DNA from 3 places in the Sporosarcina sp. P20a genome. Region 2 is predicted to be linked to each of the others. Evidence: predicted binding sites of a transcription regulator. Region 2 holds the regulator's gene; each other region holds the start of a gene.
The links. Region 2 encodes CtsR, which represses protease genes until heat stress. Its sites were predicted from a motif close to ATGGTCAATAAAGGTCAAACA; they were not measured.

Region 1 (3,286 bases), on a different contig from region 2:
AAATCAGAAATTGCGGCATTCATCCGTATGAATGGTGTCATGTCTTTTTCTAATAAACAACTAAGTCTTGACGTTCAAACAGAAAATGCATCTATTGCGCGTCGTCTGTATTCGAACATGAAGGCGTTGTATCCATATAAAGTGGAATTGCTGGTACGAAAAAAAATGCGCTTAAAGAAAAATAATGTCTATATTTGCCGAATCCGTGATGGGGCTAAGCACTTATTGGAAGAGTTATCGATCATGACGCATGATTTCCAAATGATCAATACGATCGATCCACAGTTAATTGAAAAAGATTGCTGTGCACGCGCATACTTACGGGGAGCTTTCCTGGCAGGAGGTTCCGTGAATAATCCGGAGACGTCTTCTTATCATTTGGAAGTCTTCTCGAGCTATCAAGAACATAGTCAATCACTTGTTGAGTTGATGAACCATTTCCATTTGAACGCGAAATCAATTGAACGGAAAAAAGGATTTATTGCGTATCTTAAAGAAGCAGAAAAAATATCCGATTTTCTTGGCATCATTGGTGCGCATGTATCTCTTATGAAATTTGAGGATGTGCGGATCATGCGTGATATGCGCAACAGTGTAAATCGGCTAGTCAATTGTGAAACGGCCAATCTGAATAAGACGATCGGTGCAGCACAAAGACAAGTTGAAAATATTAAGTTGATTGAACGCACGATTGGTTTAGATCAATTACCAGAACGTCTGCAAGAGATTGCTCAATTACGTGTCACGCACCAAGATGTGACGCTAAAGGAGTTAGGCGAGCTGGTGACGGGTGCACCGGTCAGTAAATCAGGTGTCAATCATCGTTTGCGTAAGATTGAAGAAATCGCAGATCGATTACGTTAAATTACTAGTAGATCCTTCATGAGAAGAGGAAGAAAAGGAGCACACAATATGGTAGAAAAAACAATTACAGTAGGGATTAAACCCGGTTTACAAGCGAGGCAGGCAGCGTTATTTGTACAGGAGGCCAATAAGTATTCGGCTGATATTTATTTGAAGAAGGATAGTCGTCAGGTGAATGCGAAGAGCATCATGGGGATTATGAGTTTGGCGATTGCGAAGGGTACGGAGATCACGTTGATTACGGACGGGATTGATGAGGAGTTAGCTCTTCAGAATTTGGCTGATTTAGTGGAAGATGAGCAATGAGTTGGATATGGGTGGCGATGACCTTTTGAGGTTTCGTCATCTTTTTTTGTCTTCTAAAATGAAAGGGGAGAGGGAGCCGTTGATCTGCGTTCCAGGCGGACGCTTTCCTGCGGGCATGGCTTGAGCCTCCTCGTCCGCTTCGCTACCTGCGGGGTCTCAAGGCTCATGCTATTCCCGCGGGAGTCGCCGCCTGAAACGCAGATCAACTATTGTCTCTTTCTGGAGTTAGAGTGCTGATTCATTTGTGTTGTAAAGATTACACCAAAATCAACCCCAACCCCAACCCCAACCCCAAATAAAAATACAAAATAAAAAGGTTGTCGCGGAAGGCCTTTTGGCTTTCTGCGACAACCTGTGGTATTTATTTCTTTTCGATGTCGCTGCGTTCTAGAACGTGGTCGATTAGACCGTATTCTTTAGCGCGTTCGGCAGTCATGAAGTTATCGCGGTCTGTGTCTTTTGCGATGACGTCGATTGGCTGGCCCGTGCGATCGGATAGGATTTGGTTTAGTTTTTCACGTAGGTGCAAGATGCGTTTTGCGGCGATTTCGATTTCAGTTGCCTGACCTTGTGCGCCACCTAGTGGTTGGTGAATCATTACTTCTGCGTTTGGCAGAGCGTAACGTTTACCTTCTGTACCAGCTGTTAGCAAGAATGCACCCATAGATGCTGCCATTCCTACACAGATTGTGCGGATGTCTGGTTTGATGTATTGCATTGTATCGTAGATTGCCATACCTGCTGTGATGCTTCCACCTGGGCTGTTGATATAAATGGAGATATCTTTCTCTGGATCTTCAGCTTCCAAGAATAGCAGTTGTGCCACGATGGAGTTTGCTACGTTGTCGTCAATACCGCTCCCCAACATGATAATACGGTCTTTCAATAGACGAGAGTAGATGTCGTACGCTCGCTCACCACGGTTTGTTTGTTCAATAACTGTAGGAATTAGATTCAATTAGACTTCCTCCTTTAATTACTTCATAATATTCGTTCGGTTGAAATCATTTCGTATTTCAACTATAACTGTATTTTACCTATTAAGGTCAACAAAGGTCAAATCATTTGCCTTAAAAATACACATTGCTTTTCATTATATTCTACGATATAATGGAAGATGTCTCTTACAGAAGAAAAGCTTTTTTCTGTAGTGGAGTAATTATAGTTAAAGTTTGATACTACACGTTTAGTCCTCGTGGTGCAATGGATAGCACGTGAGCCTCCGAAGCTCAAAATGTGGGTTCGACTCCCGCCGAGGGCATCAAGGTTCTATCTAAACAACGGTTGTTTGCCATGGTCCAATTGGATCGTGCAGACAATCGTTGTTTTTTTTATGCCGTTGGAAACATATAAATAGAACACACTTGATGAGAGAACATGTAAGTAATCTCATTGAGTGTGTTCTTTTTTAATTCGTTATATTCATTTTGTTTACTTTTTCCTATGGATAAATCATCGATAGAAATTGAGAACCAAAGTAATACTCCGTAGATCAGCGTACATGTTTGTGAGAGTTCGCTAGTATCTAAAAAGGGGGAAGTGCCAATCCTTGGCCTTCCTTACTTTCAAGAAACCGAAAGCCACCACCATAACACCGTCAACGTAATTAGAAGCGTAGGCACAGTCAATACGATACCTACCTTGAAATAATAGCCCCATGAAATACGCACGCCTTTTAACGATAGCACATGTAACCAAAGCAACGTCGCTAGTGAGCCGATGGGTGTCATCTTCGGTCCTAGATCTGAGCCGATGACGTTCGCATAGATTAGCGCTTCTCGCACATCAGGCGGAACCGCGGCATCTTGGATTGCGAGCGCGTCGATCATGACAGTCGGCATATTATTCATAATCGACGATAGGATCGCTGCGATGAAGCCCATGCTAATCGTTGCAGCATACAAGCCATGGCTCGATGTCCACTCGATCAAACCTGTCAGTACAGACGTCAATCCTGCATTGCGCAATCCATAGACAACTACGTACATCCCGATAGAAAAGAACACAATAGCCCAGGGTGCGCCTTTGATTACCGTTTTAGTCTGCACCGCTTCGCTTGTCCTTGCGATCAGCAAGAATATGATCGCAATGGAACCTGCGATAAAGGAGACTGGTA
Region 2 (3,286 bases):
AATCAGGATTATGTCCGGAGAACTGTGGTTATTGCGCACAATCCATCATTTCAAAAGCGCCTGTCGAAAAGTATGCGATGATGAAATCGGAAGAAATACTAGAAGGTGCAGAACGTGCTGCCGCTAATAAAGCAGGTACCTATTGCATCGTAGCAAGCGGACGGGGACCGCGCGAAAGTGAACTGGACATAGTTATTGACTCTGTTAAACAGATTAAAGAAAAGCATAAAGGAATGACGGTATGTGCTTGCTTAGGTATTTTGAAACCAGGACAAGCAACTCGTTTGAAAGAGGCGGGAGTAGATCGCTACAACCACAACTTAAACACATCCGCAGAGCATCACGAAAGTATAACGACATCGCATACATACGATGATCGTGTTAACACTGTAGGACTGGCCAAAGAAGCAGGCATATCTCCATGTTCAGGCGTCATTGTCGGCATGCGTGAAACAAAGCAAGACATCATCTCTATGGCGCGTAGCTTACGCGAACTGGACGCAGATTCCATACCTGTAAACTTCCTGCACGCGGTAGATGGAACGCCGTTAGAAGGAACATCAGAACTGGACCCACGCTACTGTCTGAAAGTCCTGTGTCTATTCCGCTATATCAACCCTAGCAAAGAAATCCGCATCTCCGGTGGACGTGAAGTTAATCTAAGAAGTCTTCAACCACTAGGCCTCTACGCCGCAAACTCTATCTTCATCGGCGATTATCTCACAACAGCTGGTCAAGAAAATGATCAAGATCAAAAGATGCTTGAAGATATGGGCTTCGAAGTCGACCTCGAACCTTTGCATAAAAAACCTATCACTATATAAAGAGAAAAGAAGAAAGAGTTTGTATACATTATGACTGAAGACAATCCGCTAGAAGGATCTGTTCTTCAGTCTTTTATTATTCAGACAGTCTTCTATGTAAGAAGATTATAGTAGGTAATCTTAAGCGGAAAGCATCCATCTGGATCATCGATCAACGGTGCTTACCAACTCACCTAGTTTTTTTGTCTGGTGATTAATTGAATAATCAATAGCCTAATGTGACAACCTAGCAACAGGTTTCCTTTCAACGTAATAAGGTATACATATAAACAAATGAATTGCATCCCGCCTAATTTCTGCGATACAATCAAGTCAAAGATAGTCAAAGTCAACTAGATGAACGAGCGAAACGAGGTGACGAGATGCGTAATATTTCTGACATTATAGAAGGATATTTGAAGTCGATTATAGAAGAGGAAGATAGTGCTTCTATTGAAATCAAAAGAAACGAGATTGCTGAGAAATTCCAATGCGTACCATCACAGATCAACTACGTGATCAAAACCCGGTTTACCGTCGAAAGAGGCTACGCCGTAGAGTCTAAGCGGGGGGGCGGAGGCTACATACGGATTTACAGGGTGCGTACGAACTCCCGAAAGGACTTACTTGAACAAGCGTTGGGGATTTTAGAGAGTGAAGCATCCTCTACTATGGCGGAAGATGTCATCATCCGTTTAATTGAAGAAGAAGTCATTACAGAACGTGAGGCTAAGCTGATGCTTGCCGCAGTGGGCCGTGCTACTTTGCGTTATATGTTACCTGAGCGGGATGCATTACGTTCGCGTATTCTTCGCGCTATGTTAGTTACATTAATTTATGAAGAGATAGAATGAGGTGAATCTCCATGCTTTGCGAAAACTGTAAGGAACGACCAGCTACTGTAGTGTTTAAACAAGAAACATCTAATGGTGTAACAGAGCGTCATTTATGTGATAAATGCGCATTTTACTCACAAACATTTTCTTTTAGTCCGGATCAGGAGCCGTTATCCATTCAACAATTTCTAGCACACTGGTTGGGCGGATCAGAATTATTTTCAGAACAAAAAGCCGATGAGAGATTGCCGGATGGTCCGAAATGTCCGAATTGCGATTTGACCTTCCATCGTTTCCTTGATATCGGAAAGTTTGGCTGTGCAGAATGTTACGAAACATTTAGGGGACAGTTGCCACGAGTGTTTGTCAAATTGCATAATGGACATACCCAACACCGTGGAAAAATCCCCGTTTCACTTAATGAACGATTTGCTTTAAAGAAAAAGCTTGAAGATATCCGTACAAAAATGCGGGAAGCCGTAGAAAACGAACGTTTTGAAGAAGCGGCCACTTTACGTGATGAGGCGAACCAAGTGAAGGAGCAACTGTCCGATGGGGGTGATGATCAACATGTCATTTGAAAAATTCATCAAACAGGAACTCACAGGCTGGATGGTAGCGGAAGGTGAACATGCTGATATCGTCTTATCCACAAGGATCAGGCTGGCTCGTAATTTGCGTGATCATCTATTTCCAATAAGTGCTTCGCAAGAAGATGCAAACCGCGTAAGCGAAGCGTTGAATCAAGCGGTCGAGACGATGCAGGATCACCACTTTACAGGCACGACAATGGAAGATTTATCACCACTTGAAAGACAAATTTTAGTCGAGAAACATTTAGTCAGTCCGCAGTTGATCAATCCTGAAAAACATGGATCGGTTTTGCTGTCGGAAGACGAAAAGATTAGTATTATGGTGAATGAAGAAGATCATATTCGCATTCAATGTATTTATCCAGGCTTTCAAATAGATCAGGCGTACGAACATGCTGATCGAGTAGATAGCGAGCTGGAAGTGAATTTGAACTATGCTTTCGATGAAACATTCGGCTATTTAACAAGTTGTCCATCCAACACAGGTACGGGAATGCGCGCGTCTGTCATGATGCATTTACCTGCATTAACCATCACTAAGCAAATCGAGCGAATTATTCCTGCGATATCCAGGCTTGGGATGGTTGTACGTGGAAGTTATGGAGAGGGCAGTGAAGCACTCGGTAATATTTATCAAGTTTCCAATCAAATCACACTTGGCAAATCAGAAGAGGAAATCTTGAAAGATCTGGAAAGTATCTCTAAGCGCCTGATTGCGCATGAAAAGAAATCTCGTGAATTATTATTGGCTAAGTCGGAAGTTCACTTGGAGAATAGATTATTCAGGGCACTTGGTACATTGACTCATTCGCGGATCTTGCCGTCAGCAGAAGCGGCAAAATGTTTGTCTGACGTCCGTTTGGGTATTGATTTAGGTATCATTGAAAATATTGATATGACCATCTTGAATGAATTGATGATTTTCATGCAACCAGGATTTCTCCAACAATATGCGGAAGCGGAATTAACATCTGACGAACGAGATATCCTTCGTGCACAATTATTCCGGGATCGGCTAGGTATAGAGAGATCTGCTGCACAAGAATAGGACTGT
Region 3 (3,286 bases), on a different contig from region 2:
GAATAAGAACGACCCAATAGGCTTATTCGGATCTTGTATCCCTGCACGCGCACGCCAGACAGCTTCAGTGACGAGTTGTACTGCATTGTCTTGACCAATGACACGTTCTTTTAACGTTTCATGCAAGCGCAATAACTTTTCACGCTCTCCTTCAACTAGTTTCGTTACTGGAATGCCTGTCCAACGAGCAACGATGGATGCAATCTCTTCTTCCGTCACTTCTTCACGCAATAGACGTACATCTTTCGTTCCTTCTAACGGACTTTCCAATGCTTTTAATTCTTTTTCCAATGCTGGAATTTTACCGTACTGTAATTCAGCCGCTTTATTCAAATCAAAACTACCTTGTGCTTCTTCTAGTTCTCGACGGTAGCGATCAAGCTCTTCACGTTTACTTTGAATAATTTTCAATGCAGCCTTTTCTTCATCCCACTGCTCTCGCATACCTTTTGAAGAATCTTTCAAGTCTTGTAGCTCTTCGCGTAAAGTCTGTAGACGCGACTGACTCATCGTGTCTTTCTCTTTACGCAATGCTTGCTCTTCAATTTCAAGTTGCATAATTCTACGAGTCACCGCATCCAGTTCAGATGGCATCGAATCAATTTCCGTACGAATCATGGCGCTTGCTTCATCAATTAAATCAATTGCTTTATCTGGCATGAAACGCTCAGTTAAATACCGATCAGATAATGTTGCAGCCGCAACTATTGCACGGTCATGAATACGCACACCGTGGTGCAATTCAAAACGTTCTTTTAGTCCACGCAAAATCGACACTGTATCTTCAACAGAAGGTTCACGTACCATCACTTGCTGGAACCGTCTTTCTAGTGCTGCATCTTTCTCAATATACATCCGGTATTCATCCAGTGTAGTCGCACCAATACAGTACAATTCACCACGTGCAAGCATCGGCTTCAACATATTCCCTGCGTCCATCGCACCTTCTGTTTTCCCTGCTCCAACGATCGTATGGATCTCATCAATGAACATGATAATTTCTCCATCGCTATCTTTCACTTGTTTCAAAACACTTTTCAGACGTTCTTCAAACTCTCCACGATACTTCGCACCCGCAATCAATGCACTCATATCAAGCTCAAAAATCTGACGGTCTTTCAATCCTTCCGGCACATCGCCTTTTACAATACGCTGTGCCAATCCTTCTACAATCGCAGTTTTACCGACTCCCGGCTCTCCGATGAGGACTGGATTATTCTTTGTCTTTCTCGATAATATTCGGATTACATTTCGAATTTCTTCATCCCGGCCAATAACCGGATCCATTTTTCCATTTTTCACTTCATCCACAAGATTACGACCGAATTGCTCTAGTGGTGAGCGCTGATCTTCTTGCATTCCATCCATACGCATATACATCCGCCTTCCATTTGTTTGACTTTGACTATCTTTGATTAATTAAATTATAGTACATCTTTTGGGTAAAGTAAAAGATTAACACTCGAATTCAATGACTATTTTCATACATAAAAAGCCGCCCGCAAGTATGCGAGCGACGTGCATTAAACTAGTTGGCGAGGCGCAACGACTACCCCGTCTTCATCCGCGTAGACGTAGTGACCTGGTGTCCATTCAACATTTCCGAAATGAAGAACTTCGTCTTTTTGTCCTTCACCACGTTTGATACTTTTTACCGGCATGCTACCGATCGCCATGACACCGATTTCTTGTGTGCCAAGGTCCGCTGTGTCGCGTGCGCAGCCATAAATAATGACGCCAGCCAGTTTACGATCTTGTGCGATTTCGCCGAGCATGTCCCCCATGAGTGCGCAGCGTTTTGATCCCCCGCCGTCTACAACCAATACATGGCCTTCCGGAATCGTTTGAAGTGCTTCTTTGACTAACACATTGTCTTCGAAGACCTTTACTGTCGAGATTGGCCCCGAGAATCTTTTGTGTTTGCCGTAGGATTTGAACTCCACTGTACACACTTGCAGTTCGTCGATGAAGTCATCGCACAGGTCTGCTGTTTTAACTGACATTTCCCATTCCCCCTAGTACATTCTGTTTGACGCTACCCTATTCCTATTCGACAAAATCTTGCATTTCCTTTTTTAATCTATATATTGTCATAAAAATTACAGGTATTTGCTAAGGGTAGTTACTTATTGTTCGTCATGGGATTGAAGCTCCAGCTGGGGACGCTTTCCTCACTTCGTTCAGTCCAGGGTCTCAAGCTCTCGCTGATCCATAGGGAGTCGTCGCCAGCTTCCGTTTCAATCCTACTTATATGATGGATTCAGCTTATATGAGCGGTTGCCGACTTAGTATGAGCGCATGTCGCTGATGATAGAGCGGTTAGACTTGAGTTATGAGCGCTTGAACAGATTATTGAGCGATTGCGACAGTTCAATGCGTAACAAGAAGTATTACCCACTTGCAATGCAGGGATTGGAACGAGAGCCGTTAAGAAGGACGGCTTTTGCGAGTAAAAGCGAAGCGTTAGGAGCACATCTTTGCACTTGCGACCTGGTTGGCTCACCGCGAACCCTCAGGAAAGTGATGCTTCCCCTCCGAAGTGCAAATTCCCACCCCAACAACCTGCCACCTACTCCATTCCTTTTCATTCTGACTCATAGACCATAAAAAAACCACACCATTTAAAAACGGTGTGGTTTGTATGATCTATTAACGTACGCCTAGTGCAATCTTGGCATAACGTGACATGTGGTCGCGGGACCATGGTGGATTCCAAATAATATCTACCACTGTATCCTTAACCTCTGGAAGTTCCATTAGTTCTTGCTCAATATTCGCTACAATCTGTGGACCCATTGGGCAACCCATTGACGTTAGTGTCATTGTAACTTTCGCTACTCCTTCGTCAAGCAACTCTGCATTGTAGACCAATCCAAGGTTGACGATATCAATTCCCAATTCAGGGTCGATGACGTTTTCTAACGCACCAAATAAATACTGCTTGATTTCTTCTTCTGTATTCATCGAAATGCTCCTCTCTGCTGTGTAGTAATCCTATCTTACCAACATACTACCTTGCACGCAAATGCAGTGCAAGCCAATCGACTGCTGCAAGCATTCCTGAACGTGAAACGGCGTGTCCTGCATTTTCGTCAGGCATCCATTTCAATAGCTCTGGTTGATCTTCGTAATCCTCTTGAATTTCCTCGTAAAAGTTTTTCGTAAATTCAAATGGTACCATTGAATCTTGTTCACCGTGCCAGATGAATAGAGGACGCTGATGCAATCTGCCTGGATTTTGCGATAAATCTACTTGGTCAAGGGCTGCGAATAGTTGCTCGCGTTC

Region 1: a site for CtsR is predicted at 2,213-2,233, ahead of clpP (ATP-dependent Clp endopeptidase proteolytic subunit ClpP). Genes of this name have one in related genera too.
Region 3: a site for CtsR is predicted at 1,393-1,413, ahead of CSV72_RS15645 (ATP-dependent Clp protease ATP-binding subunit). Genes of this name have one in related genera too.

Annotation. Positions count from the first base shown of each region.
Region 1 covers NZ_PDYT01000034.1:10,289-13,574, forward strand. Annotated here, with positions in the region: gene whiA (DNA-binding protein WhiA) at 1-864, shown strand, start outside; gene CSV72_RS15870 (HPr family phosphocarrier protein) at 913-1,170, shown strand; gene clpP (ATP-dependent Clp endopeptidase proteolytic subunit ClpP) at 1,532-2,128, opposite strand; tRNA gene CSV72_RS15880 (tRNA-Arg) at 2,360-2,431, shown strand; gene CSV72_RS15885 (arsenic transporter) at 2,736-3,286, opposite strand, start outside.
Region 2 covers NZ_PDYT01000012.1:23,576-26,861, forward strand. Annotated here, with positions in the region: gene bioB (biotin synthase BioB) at 1-824, shown strand, start outside; gene CSV72_RS10710 (CtsR family transcriptional regulator) at 1,187-1,657, shown strand; gene CSV72_RS10715 (UvrB/UvrC motif-containing protein) at 1,669-2,220, shown strand; gene mcsB (protein-arginine kinase McsB) at 2,210-3,280, shown strand.
Region 3 covers NZ_PDYT01000032.1:3,689-6,974, forward strand. Annotated here, with positions in the region: gene CSV72_RS15645 (ATP-dependent Clp protease ATP-binding subunit) at 1-1,368, opposite strand, end outside; gene rraA (ribonuclease E activity regulator RraA) at 1,524-2,003, opposite strand; gene CSV72_RS15655 (metal-sulfur cluster assembly factor) at 2,650-2,964, opposite strand; gene CSV72_RS15660 (prolyl oligopeptidase family serine peptidase) at 3,011-3,286, opposite strand, start outside.